Regions from separate parts of the Paenibacillus rhizolycopersici genome, predicted to be linked through region 2. Evidence: predicted binding sites of a transcription regulator. Region 2 holds the regulator's gene; the other holds the start of a gene.
The links. The regulator NrdR, encoded in region 2, represses ribonucleotide reductase genes. The targets are predictions, from matches to a motif close to AACACNATATATNGTGTT.
Positions count from the first base shown of each region.

Region 1: IM700_RS06425 (adenosylcobalamin-dependent ribonucleoside-diphosphate reductase) is a predicted target of NrdR. The motif match lies at 2,056-2,073, and genes of this name have one in related genera.

Region 1 is NZ_JADCNN020000004.1:214,678-221,211, reverse strand. It holds gene IM700_RS06430 (DEAD/DEAH box helicase) at 1-1,571, opposite strand, end outside; gene IM700_RS06425 (adenosylcobalamin-dependent ribonucleoside-diphosphate reductase) at 2,249-4,840, shown strand; gene IM700_RS06420 (alpha/beta fold hydrolase) at 5,147-5,992, shown strand; gene IM700_RS06415 (TetR/AcrR family transcriptional regulator) at 6,007-6,534, shown strand, end outside.
Region 2 is NZ_JADCNN020000018.1:12,447-18,980, reverse strand. It holds gene pstC (phosphate ABC transporter permease subunit PstC) at 1-866, opposite strand, end outside; gene IM700_RS17160 (phosphate ABC transporter substrate-binding protein) at 954-1,913, opposite strand; gene nrdR (transcriptional regulator NrdR) at 2,101-2,571, opposite strand; gene IM700_RS17150 (alpha/beta-type small acid-soluble spore protein) at 2,708-2,929, shown strand; gene IM700_RS17145 (lytic transglycosylase domain-containing protein) at 3,003-3,566, opposite strand; gene coaE (dephospho-CoA kinase) at 3,563-4,159, opposite strand; gene mutM (DNA-formamidopyrimidine glycosylase) at 4,198-5,076, opposite strand; gene polA (DNA polymerase I) at 5,114-6,534, opposite strand, start outside.

The DNA of each region.
Region 1 (6,534 bases), on a different contig from region 2:
TGGCCTATGACCAACTCGAACATATTGATCTTCTCGTGCAGCAGGTGGAGGATATGCTCCTCGATCGTGCCTTTGGTAGACAGATTGTAAATATTGACGTCGTTGGTTTGACCCAGCCGGTGCACCCGGCCGATCCGCTGCTCCACTCGCATCGGGTTCCAGGGCAGGTCGAAGTTGATCATCTGATGGCAAAATTGCAGGTTGATACCTTCGCCGCCCGCTTCGGTCGCGATCATCACCTGGGCCCGGCCGCGGAACAGGTCCATCATCCAATCTTTTTTGCCTCGGTTCATCCCACCCCGGTACGGAACCGCGGTCATTCCCCGGTCACGGAAGTACTTCAGCAGATACTCCTGCGTAGCCCGATACTCGGTGAACACGATCACCTTGTCATTCATTTCACGGATCAGCTCCATCGCTTTCTCCGCTTTGCTATTCGCTTTGATCTGACGGATCAGGTCGACAAGATCCCAAATCCGATCACGGATCGGGGAATCAGGGGCAAGCTTCTTAGATAAATTAACCAATGTGACGAATACCGCATCCCGGCTGCTGCATACCTCGCGTTGCAGGGTGACCAGGGACAGCATGCTGTTGAGGTCGCCGCCAGCGGCGTTATATTGGTCTTTAATGAAGGAAGTAACCCCGTTGTACAGGTTCTTCTCTTCCTCGGACAGCTCTACGTCAATGTTGCGGACGATTCGCTTCGTGAATTCCAGCTCGCCGTCGCCGCGCCGGTTGCGGATCATCACCTTGGCCAACTCATCCTTGAGCTGATTCTCGTTCTTCGGCTGTCGTTTGTCGACGACGAAATTGGCGGCAAATTCGCTTTGCCCGCCCAGTTGCCCCGGCTTAAGCAGCGTGATCAGGTTGAACAGCTCGCCTAGATCGTTTTGCACCGGAGTGGCAGTCAGGAGAAGGCAATATTTTTTTCGCAGCTGCAGCATGAACTGGTAGTTGGTCGTTTTCTTGTTCTTCAGCTTGTGGGCTTCATCTACGATGACCAGATCGTATTCATTATTGAGCAGAATATTTTTGTGCGGGTCGCGTTTGGCCGTGTCCATGGAGGCGACAACGACGTCGTTGTGCCAGGAATGCTCTTTCTTCTGCGCTACGGCCGGTATGCCGAACTTCTGATTCAGTTCCCGAACCCACTGTAGCACCAGGGATGCAGGCACCAGAATCAATACCTTCTTCACTAATCCGCGCACAATGTATTCCTTTAAAATCAAACCGGCTTCGATCGTCTTCCCAAGACCCACCTCGTCGGCGAGGATCGCGCGCCCGCGCATTTCGAACAGGACCTTTCGAGCCGTTTCGGTTTGGTGCGGCAGAGGGGTGACGCCTTGCAGATGCTTCAAACATTGCATTTCTTCAAAGCTCGTGACAAGCGAAGCAGTTTCGGCCTCAAGGGCAAGGTTAAACAGCTTCCAATCGTCCCAGGGGCCGCCCTTTTGATGTCTCGATTCCAAGTCGCTGAACCAACTTCGGTCGAAGTCTACGGGGATCTGCAGATTCCATTCCGGCGGGACGACCGAATTGGGGGAAGGGCCGGGGGGATGAGGATTCATGATGTAAAACCTCCCATTTGATGCGTATTTGGCTAGCTCTATTGCGGCTACGAAAGGATCCGAATCAGTCCATACCGCGTGCTTCTTGCAGACGTAGGTGTAGTATGGACGAAAAAGAAGGAGTTCATAACTTTGGAGAGGGGAGCGGGAGCGAAACGGAGCATCAGCTAGTGATATTGCTTGGGTTGACCGTTTTACATGATGATCCCGTTTGCTCAGATCAAAGCGATTTAGATGAACCGTTCGACCTCGACCTTGCTCCCTTAACGAAAGGGATAATCGCATGATGAAGCCTCCAGAGGCAGCTCTTCCGTTTTATAGCTTGGGTTGGAAATGGTTACATGGCGGTTTCATAGATTCAAGACCGAAAAATTGAGAGAACCGGAGCAAACGAGTGTTTGGGCCAGCAGCATTCGGAAAAAAGCCTAAAATTTCAAGCTGTCCTGCTGTGACAACGAGATATTGTATAGTATAATGGTATTCGCACACAATATATTGTGATTCATACATATGATAATACGGTTTATAGGGTGTGCGTAGCGGCTTTCAGGCAGACGAATATCGGCTTGGGACAACGCTTTTTTCGTTTTTTTCGCCCGTTTTCGACTTCAAAATCCGGCGCGAATGACCGATATATTTACGAATCTTTGATCCAAACTTATAGGAGGGTGTTTTCTTTGAAAACTGTGCCAAAACAGCGCCTTGAGGGGCTAAGTGAAAAAATCTTCTTGGACCGGTACGCCTGGAAAGATGCGGACCCTAGTCACGCCAAAGTCGGCGACGTCGTCCTCGTTCTGACGAAGGATGATCCCAAATTCCCAACAAAGGAAGTTGGCGAAGTCGTTGCGCGTAAGGGGCGTAAGGTTACGGTGAAGACACGCCGGGGCGAGTTGGTCGAGTCCGACGTGGAGAAGCTGACCCTCAATATCGAGAAAACCCCTGAAGAAATGTGGGACCGCCTTGCTAAAGCGATGGCTTCCGTAGAGGAAACGCCGGAGCTGCAGAAGCAATGGGAAGAGAAGTTCCGCTATATCCTGGACGATTGGAAGCTGGTACCGGGCGGCCGGATTGCCGCAGGTGCCGGCGCCAGTGACGAGTTGACCTTGTTTAACTGTTACGTGATCCCATCGCCAAAAGACAGCCGCGGCGGCATCATGGAGACCTTGTCCGAAATGACCGAGATCATGGCACGCGGCGGCGGCGTGGGGATTAACCTCAGTTCCTTGCGTCCGCGCCGTGCGGTTGTTAAAGGCGTAAACGGCTCTTCGAGCGGCGCCGTATCTTGGGGAGGTTTGTTCAGCTACACCACCGGCTTGATCGAGCAGGGCGGCAGCCGTCGCGGCGCGCTGATGCTGATGATCAACGACTGGCATCCGGATGTCATGGACTTTATCACCGTCAAGCAGACGATGGGCCAGGTTACGAACGCGAACCTGTCGGTTTGCGTGAGCAACAGCTTTATGGAAGCGGTGAAGAAGGATCTCGACTGGGAGCTGGTATTCCCGGATACGACTTACGAGGACTACAACGAAGTGTGGGACGGCGATCTTGATAAGTGGAAAGCGGACGGTCGCAGAGTGATCCACTATCGCACCGTCAAAGCGCGTGAGATCTGGCACACGATCATCGAATCGGCTTGGAAATCTGCGGAGCCGGGTGTGGTGTTCATGGAATACTACAACCAAATGTCCAACAGCTGGTATTTTAACCCGATCATTTGTACGAATCCTTGCGGTGAGCAAGGTTTGCCGGGCTGGGGCGTCTGCAACCTGTCGGCGATGAACCTGTCCAAGTTCTACGACGAAGAGAAACACGATGTCGCTTGGGACGAACTCGCCACAACGACGCGTTATTCGGTTCGTTTCCTGGACAACGTCATCAACAAAACACCTTATCACTTCGAAGAAAACGAGAAAAACCAGAAGAAAGAGCGCCGCGTTGGCCTCGGGACGATGGGTCTGGCCGAGCTGATGATCAAGTTGAACATCCGTTACGGCAGCCCGGAATCGCTGGAATTCCTCGACAAATTATATGGCTTTATCGCCAAGGAGGCTTACCTGGCTTCCGCGGATATCGCGGAGGAGAAAGGTTCCTTCCCGGCTTTCGAAGCGGACAAATATTTACAAAGTGGATTCATGAAAGTGATGACGGAAGTGTATCCGGAAGTTGGCGAAGCGGTTCGCACGAAAGGGGTCCGCAACGTCACGATCATCACTCAGGCGCCAACCGGCAGCACAGGGACGATGGTTGGAACCTCGACCGGGATCGAACCCTATTTCGCCTTCAAATATTACCGTCAAAGTCGTCTTGGATTCGACGAGCAGTTCGTGCCGATCGCGCAAGAGTGGTTGGACGCACATCCAGGGGAAGAGCTGCCGGATTACTTCGTGACCGCGATGAATTTGTCGGCGGAGGATCATATCCGCGTGCAAGCCGCGATCCAGCGTTGGGTCGACAGCTCCATCTCCAAAACGGCAAACTGCCCATCCGACTTTACCGTGGAAGAAACGGAACGTTTGTATGAACTGGCCTTCGACCTTGGCTGCAAAGGCGTAACGATCTACCGCGACGGTAGCCGTGACGTACAAGTCCTGCAAACGGAGAAGAAGGAAGAGAAACAAGAAGAAGCGGCAGCTCCAGCAACGGTAGCCGTAACGGAACAGCCGGCAAGTGCTCCGATTCAAGCCAGCAGCCCGAAAACGGCGGAACAGTACAAGAGACGCCCACAAGTGCTGCATGGCGCAACTTATAAAATCAACACGCCGTTCGGTATGGCGTATATCACGATCAATGACCTGAACGGCATCCCGGGAGAAATCTTCCTGAACGTGGGTAAGGCCGGTTCCGACGTGTTCGCGATGGCGGAAGCCCTTGGCCGCGTTTGCTCGCTGTTCCTGCGTTATGGCGACCACGGCGAGAAGGTTGAGTTGCTGATCAAGCATCTCAAAGGGATCGGCGGCACAGGCGCTATCGGCTTTGGTCCAAACCGTGTGGAATCGATCGCGGACGCGGTTGCTAAAGCGCTAGAGACGCACGTGCAAAACGGCCCGTACGGCGACCACGACCCGGCGCCGGTGGCAGCAACGATCGCGCATCACGAGGAAGCCGCGCAAGATCATGGTACCGCGGACGGCTCGCACGGCGGCCACAGCCATGGCAGCGCGCCGGCCACCTCCCGTGACCTCTGCCCGTCCTGCGGCTCGGCCTCGCTGATCAACATCGAAGGCTGCAAGACTTGCAGCAACTGCGGATATAGTAAGTGCTCGTAAGAAAATTCCCCTAGGGGGGTTAATGTGTTATTTCGTTTAGCAAATGCGAAACAGGTCAGGCTATTTTTATGCCTGATCTGTTTTATTGTTGTACATTGTTATGCATAAACGCCTTTCTGACGGTCTATAGAACAGACTAAACCACATTCCATTCCAGGTATCTGCGAGACAGAAATGGTTCTCATTTATTATGACACCACACACGAATTGACTTTTTAAGAGCGCTTGGAAACTATTGACAGACAATGGTTTTTAGATTATTATTGATTGACTGATCAAGTCAATCAATAAGGGGCGTGAATTAAAATGGATATTTCCAATAAACACGGTTCATTTCAGCAACACGAGGTTTTTTCGAGCGACGGAACAAAGATCGGCTACAGATCGATTGGGGAGGGGCCTGAGATCATACTTGTTCATGGAGCATTAAGGGATTCGGAGGACTACACTCACTTAGCCATAGCGCTTTCTCGCACTTTTACTGTCCACCTCATGGATCGAAGAGGCCGGGGCTTGAGTGGTCCTCAGGGTCCAGAGTATGCTATGAATAAAGAATGCGAAGATGTTCAGGCCATCCGAGAAACGACGGGCGCCGATTATTTGATTGGTCACAGTTTTGGAGGACTTGTTTCGCTGGAAATGGCTAGGAATGACGCTTCAATCTCCAAAGTAGCTTTGTATGAACCTGGCGTACTGCTTTATCCGATGGACGAAGCTTGGATGCGCTCCTACGAGCAATCTATGCAAAGGAACGATGAACGCGGTGCCTTTGCGCATTTCGTGAAGGGGATGGGCCAAACCCCTTTAACGCAGCTTCCCTATTGGTATGCGAAACTTATCTTGAGGATCATGATACGAGGAGATCATTGGACTAAAACATCTCAATTGCTTCCTCAGAATTTACGCGAGCACCGCGAGGTTCAGCGACTTGCCTCATCTTATCGAAATTACAGAAGTACCCCAGCAGATGTGTTATTGATTCAAGGGGATAAAAGTTCAGATTCCACGAAAAAAATGATGGAGCAATTGCACCGGACGATTACGCGATCGACATTGGAAACCATGAACAAGCTAGATCATTTTGGACCAGAGAATAGCGGTGGGCCTGACCAGATCGCGGAACTGCTTACCGAATTTTTTTCACAATCGTAAAGGAGTTTGAATACATGCCCCGGTTAAAAGAAGAACAGCTTCAAATAATCTACGAAGAACGCAAACAACAAATCAAGTTAGCCGCAGTCAAAATTTTTGCCCGGCACGGTCTCCCAGGAACAAAAATCAGCATGATCACCTCAGAGGCGGGCGTTAGTCATGGACTTTTCTACCATTATTTTAAAACGAAAGACGAACTGTTTATCTCTTTAGTCCGCGAAGCAGTCGAAACGTCCATTCAAGAAATCGGAAATTTGAGCCAATTGGCGGCATCCCCGATCGAAAAGATTAGAATCTTAACGCAAAGCATGCTCGACGAGAGCGGAGTACCTTATTTTATGCTGCTCCATCGGGCGCGAAATTTTGAAGAGGTTCCTGATTTAGTCAGCCGGCTGATTCAAAATTACCCGATAGAAATCTACATCGAACGCTTGCTGCCCATTTTTGAGGAAGGACAACAACGAGGGGAAGTAGCGGACGGAAATTTGACTGAGATGATCGCAAATTACCTTACGGTCATTTCCGGCGTGATGGTCTTGGGA
Region 2 (6,534 bases):
AAGACGAATATGAACGTCATTAGCATCAAGATCAGCGCCAGCGTCCAAAGGACATTGTTTTGCGTCGATCCCATCACCGTATTCCCCATACTCAGCGTAATCACGCTGGTCAAGGTGGAGGTGGATTCAAAGAGAGAACGCGGAATATGCGGCGCATTCCCGATGACCATCTGTACCGCCAGGGCTTCCCCGAAAGCCCGGGCCATGCCCAATACGACCCCAGTTAATAAAGCCGGCATGGTTGTCGGCAAAACGGTCCGATACAAGGTTTGCCAGCGCGTTGCGCCGAGTGCGTAAGAACCTTCTTTCAAACCGGGAGGCAGAGCAGCTAGCGCATCGGTGGCAATCGAAGTTATCGTTGGCAAGATCATAATCGACAACACGGTCGCTCCGGCCAAGATACCAAGACCTTGTCCCGGGAAAATATCCCGGTAGAAAGGCACGATGACGCTGAGCCCCACAAAACCATATACAACGGAAGGGATCCCAGCCAGCAATTCGATGACCGGCTGCAGATATTTCTTCCCGAACTTTGGCATAATTTCGACCATAAATAAAGCTGCGCAAATGCCGAGCGGGGCCGCGATCAACGCCGCCAAAATCGAGGTGCCGAATGAGCCCAAAATAAACGGAAGGGCACCGAATACCGGAGGTTCCCCATCCGGTTTCCAGTTCGTACTGCCGAATATTTCGCGAAATGCGATCCCGTCTTGAAAAAAGGTGCTTAACCCCTTGGTTGCTACGTAATAAACCATCGAGAAGATGGTGACGACCAGCAATACGATACAAAACGAAGCGTAAATTTTGCCGGTCCATTCCTCGACGATATGCGGTTGTATTTTTTTTCTTCCGCCGGACTGAGCCATGAAACCTCTCCCTTTAATAACAGCACAGAAAGAGGCAGAACAGTCCGCCTCTTGCCGCGCCGATATGATGTTATCGAGTCCTATTGGTTACTTCTGTGTGATCTTGCCATCCACATCGCGTTGAACTTGCATTTTGCTTGCCGGAATATAACCAAGCTCTACAACGTCGCCGTTGTCGCCTTGTACGTCAGGGGAAACCATGAAGTCCAGGAACGCTTTAACAACTTCGTTTGGCTCGCCTTTGGTGTACATGTGCTCATAGGCCCATACCGGATAAGTTCCGTTTGCTACGTTCTCTTCTGTAGCTTCAACGCCTTCGTATTTCACAACTTTGACGGAATCGTCAAGGTAGGACAAGGCAAGGTAACCAATCGCCCCCGGCGTTTCGCCGACAAGCTTCTTAACCGTACCGGAGGAATCCTCTTGGATCGAACCTTGCAGGTCTTCCGTTTTTGTGCCCAAAGCATATTTCTCGAACGTTGCGCGAGTCCCGGAGCTCGAAGGACGGTTGACGATTTGAATCGCTTGATCGGGACCGCCAAGGTCTTTCCAGTTCGTGACTTTACCCGTGAAAATTTGTACCAGTTGGTCTTTTGTCAAATTGTCGATGGTGATATCCGGATTCACGACGGCAGCCATCGCCACGACTGCAACTTGATGGTCAACCAGTTCGCTGGCTTGAGCAGCTTCCAGTTTCTCTTCCGCGAAAACGTCGGAGTTCCCGATGTCCGCCTGTCCTCCGGAGACCTGCGTCAGACCCGTGCCGCTGCCTCCACCTTGAACTTGTATAGAAACTTTAGGATTTTGATCCATGAATTTTTTCGATACTTGGTCTACCAAAGGTTGCAATGCCGAGGAACCTACCGCCAGGATCGACCCGGAAAGTTCCGACGTTGCTGCGTTGCCGCCGTTGTTCGCGGATGCTTCATCCGTAGTGCTGCCGTTCGTTCCAGCCGTGTTGTTTTGTGCCGCATTGTTGTTTTGACCACATGCCGCCAGCGTCAAGCTCAACACCAATGTCAAAACCAATAGCATACTCTTTTTCATTGTCTTAGGTATCCCCCTTATGTGTTTTACAATTTGATTATAGAAAGCGAAGATCAATCCTGTGTTTTCGTTTTGTAAACTTTGTGTAAAATGATGAGACATACCTCATCTAGTTCTGATTATTCTGTGCAAAATATAAAAAAAACACTCTCGCGCTTAGCAGCGAAGAGTGCTTTAGTAAAAGAAACTATTCCGTGACCCCCGTATTTTTGGAGAGCAGGCCCTTCAGTTCTTTCATAAACATATTGATATCTTTAAATTGACGGTAAACCGAAGCGAACCGGACATAGGCCACCTCGTCCACCGGATATAACTGCTCCATGACTAATTCGCCAATCCCCCGGCTTTCAACCTCTGCGTTGGCCGAATGGCGCAGGGAACGTTCCACCTCGGAGACGATCGATTCCAGCTGCTCAACGGAAACCGGGCGTTTCTCGCAGGCTCGGATCAAGCCTCTCAGCATTTTCTCCCGACTAAATTCCTCGCGACTTCCATCCTTCTTAATCACGATCAGCGGCATTTCCTCCACCATTTCGAACGTTGTAAACCGACGACTGCATTTCTCGCACTCGCGGCGGCGACGGATCGAGCGGTTCTCGTTAGCCGGCCTTGAATCCAGTACTTTCGTCCCTAAATAATCGCAATACGGACATTTCAAGCTAGAACACCTCCCCTCTATATGCCATAATGACGGCCTTTTTTACTTAATGGCAATAAATTACTTTAAATTCATCGGATTGAAGTTGATAGTCCGGCACATAATACTGTTACCAACCACAAGGAGGTGAACAATCATGGCCCAAAATAATAACTCTTCGAACGACCTGGTGGTTAGACAAGCTTCCGGAGCTTTGGATCAAATGAAATATGAAATTGCTCAGGAACTTGGCATCTCTTTCCCACAAGACGGATATGCTGGTAACCTGACCTCTTACGAAAACGGTTCGATCGGTGGTTTCATTACGAAACGTTTGGTGACCTTGGCTGAACAACAGCTGGCAGGTCAATTCAAATAATCCGATCACCAAAGGAAGCATTGACTGGCAATTAGCCGGTCAATGCTTTCTTTATATTTTCGCAATAATCCACCTAAAACTCGTCGTAAATCTTCACATACTGCTTGTAATAATGCGAGACCCGCTGAACGTAATGCCTAGTTTCGCCAAACGGAATATTCTGTGCCGTCTCCAGCCGGCCATCCCATCGTCCGCTCTTCAGCCAGTTCTTTACATTCGTCGGCCCGGCATTATAGGCGGCGATCATAGCGATCGGGTTGCCTTCGAATTGCTCGGATAACGACCCCAGGTACCACGTGCCGATCCGGATATTCGTTTCGGTCTCGTTGCGGATGTCCTCTAACGTCGTATCGGGCAGCTTCGCTTTGGAGATGACCCACTCCGCCGTATCCGGCATAATCTGCATAATTCCAAGCGCACCTTTTCGGGACTCCGCCCCCGATTTGTAATTGGTCTCCACCTTGATAATCGCCGCAACGATAAACGGATCGAGACCGTTGTTTTTGGCATGCAGACGAATTTCTTCTTTATAATAAATCGGATAAAATAACGAAAGCCAGGTGGAATTTAAAAAGATGAGGCCCGTGAAGCCAATAAACAGGAGAAGCAGAACCCTCTTTTTGCGAAGCCACCTCATTTTAGCCCCTTATCCCGCCAAAAGACGTCAATCTGCCGCTTTGTCTCGTCTAGTCCACCGCTGTTATCAATCAAAATATCCGCCCTCTCCTTCTTTACTTCGATGTCCATCTGGGCGCTTAAACGCTGTTCGGCCGCTTCCCGAGATAACCCGTCCCTCTGGATTAATCGAGACATTTGAAGCTCCCGGGGCACGTATACGACCATAATTTCTTCATATAACGGATCGAGACCCGATTCGTAAAGCAAAGGGATATCCGCCACCACCAGTCTGTGCGGATCCTCTTGTTCCAGCTCGTCCAGACGCCGCTTCATTTCGGAACGGATGGCGGGATGCGTCAACGCCTCCAACGCCTTACGCTCCTCCGGATGAGAGAAGACGATTTCGCCAAGCTTTTTGCGGTTGAGCGTTCCATCGGGGTGAAGCACCCCTTGTCCAAAGCGTTCGCGGACGGCCGCCAGCACTGGATGGCCCGGCTCCATAATCTCCCTGGCGATCAAATCCGCATCAAGCACAGCGGCGCCAAGGTTGGCTAGCATGCGGGAAACCGTGCTTTTCCCGGTGGCGATGCCTCCGGTGAGTCCGATGTTCATTCCCAATACACCTCACTGTTTTGACTTGGAGCTTCGACCTAAATTTCATCTATCGTTTGTTTAGCGCCTCGCGTCTTATGACTTGTCCGGTATGCAGGCTGACATTTCGGGCAATAATGCGTTCCCCGTCCCCCTACAACGGTCTTCACCACCGGCTGTCCGCAATTTAGGCAAGGCTCCCCTTGTCGGCCGTACATCCGCAAGGAATGTTGGAACATTCCCATCTCTCCCTGTCCATTGACATAGGACTTGATGGAGGATCCTCCAGCTTCCACCGCTTCTGTCAGCGTATCTATGATAGCGGTGTGAAGTCGCTCCATCTGCCGCTTGGTTAGCTTGTCCGCCGGATGTTCCGGGTGGATTCCCGCCCGGAACAGGGCTTCATCCACATAGATATTCCCCAGACCCACAATGTATTCCTGGTTTAGCAGCGCAGGCTTGATCTTGGTAGACCGCCTGGATATCACCTCTTGAAAAGCCTTTGCCGTAAAAGAGGCCTCCAAAGGCTCCAACCCCAGTTTGGCCAAAGGCTTCTGCGCAAATTCCTCTCCGGGCAAGAACAAATGCATGGTACCGAACTGGCGCACGTCCTTGTAACGGAGTTCGGATCCATCTGTAAACCGGAAAATCACATGCGTATGCTTCTCCACCTCATCGCCGGTCTGATAAACGCCGTATCGCCCTTCCATCCGCAAATGGGAGACGAGTACCAGCCCATCCATGATGATGCGCAGAAATTTCCCGCGGCGGCCAATCTCTAATATCGTATGTCCGGCGAGCTCGACTTCAAACCGCTGGATATCATCCGGCCGTTGGATGATTCGCGGCAAGGAGACGTGGACGCTTTGGATCGTTTTCCCGACGATCAATTGGGTCAAGGTCCGTCGGACCGTCTCGACCTCCGGCAATTCCGGCATATCCTCTCACCTCATTCTAAGTTGTAATCCCAAGAACCTACTTCGCTTCGTACCAATTTAATCCGCTGGACACTTCGGCCTTAAGCGGCACGGAGAGCTCTAACGCTTTCCCCATCGTCTCCGGCACGAGCTTGCTCATGATCTCCAACTCTTCCGGCGGTACCTCGAAAACCAATTCGTCATGGACCTGAAGCAGCATACGGCTCTTGAGCCCGTGCTTGTGCAGTTCCTCGTCCATCCGCACCATTGCCAGTTTGATGATGTCCGCCGCGGAGCCTTGTATCGGTGTGTTCATGGCCGTACGCTCAGCGAAGGAGCGCAGGTTGAAGTTCGACGCGTTGATCTCTGGCAGATAGCGGCGGCGCTCCAACAGCGTTTTGACGTAACCGTCGCGCTTCGCTTCCTTCACGATGTCGTCCATATAACGTCGGACGCCTTGGAAGGCGTCGAAATATTGATCGATGAACCGGGCGGCTTCCTTACGCGTAATGTTCAGGTTCTGGGACAAGCCATAGTCGCTGATCCCGTAGACAATCCCGAAATTGACGGCTTTGGCCGAACGGCGCATATTGGCGTCAACCTGGTCCGGTCCAACGCCAAACACATCCATTGCCGTCTTGGTGTGGATATCCATATCATGCAGGAACGCTTCCTGGAGCCCCGGATCACCGGAAATATGCGCTAATACACGAAGCTCAATTTGCGAGTAATCCGCCGCCAGAATAAACCAACCTTCCTCTGAAGGAACAAAAACTTTGCGGATTTTGCGGCCCTCCTCGAGGCGGATCGGGATGTTCTGCAAGTTTGGATATTGGCTGCTCAGGCGTCCGGTTGCGGCGATCGTCTGCCGGAAATACGTATGCACCTTACCTGTTTTCGGCGAGATCTCCTTCAGCAGGCCCTCGACGTAAGTCGATTGAAGCTTAGCCAGTTGGCGGTATTCCAGAATAAACTGCACGATTTCATGGTAAGGTGCCAGCTTCTCCAACACTTCCGCATCCGTCGAATAACCGGTTTTGGTTTTCTTGATCACCGGCAACCCCAGCTTATCAAATAGGATTTCTCCTAATTGCTTTGTTGAATTGATATTGAATTCCAGGCCGGCGATTTCATAAATTCGCGTTACCAATTTATTGATCTGGGCTTCAAATTCCACGCCAAGCTCTTTCAAGGCCTCCTTATTGACGGCGATGCCTTGCTTCTCCATGTCGGCCAAAATCCGGGATAACGGCATTTCCAGTTCGTAGAACAGCCGCTCCATTTCATATTTCTCGAGCTCCTGCCGCTGTAGCGGCAGAATGCGCAGCAGGGCGTCCGATTTGCGAGCCAGATGACGGCTTAACGCGTCCGGCTCCGGCACCTTAAATTTGGCGCCTTTGCCGTATACCTCATCGTCGCCGGGCACCGCCGGCAACTGGTATTTCGCCGCCAGGCCGCTGATCGTCTGGTCGCTTTCCG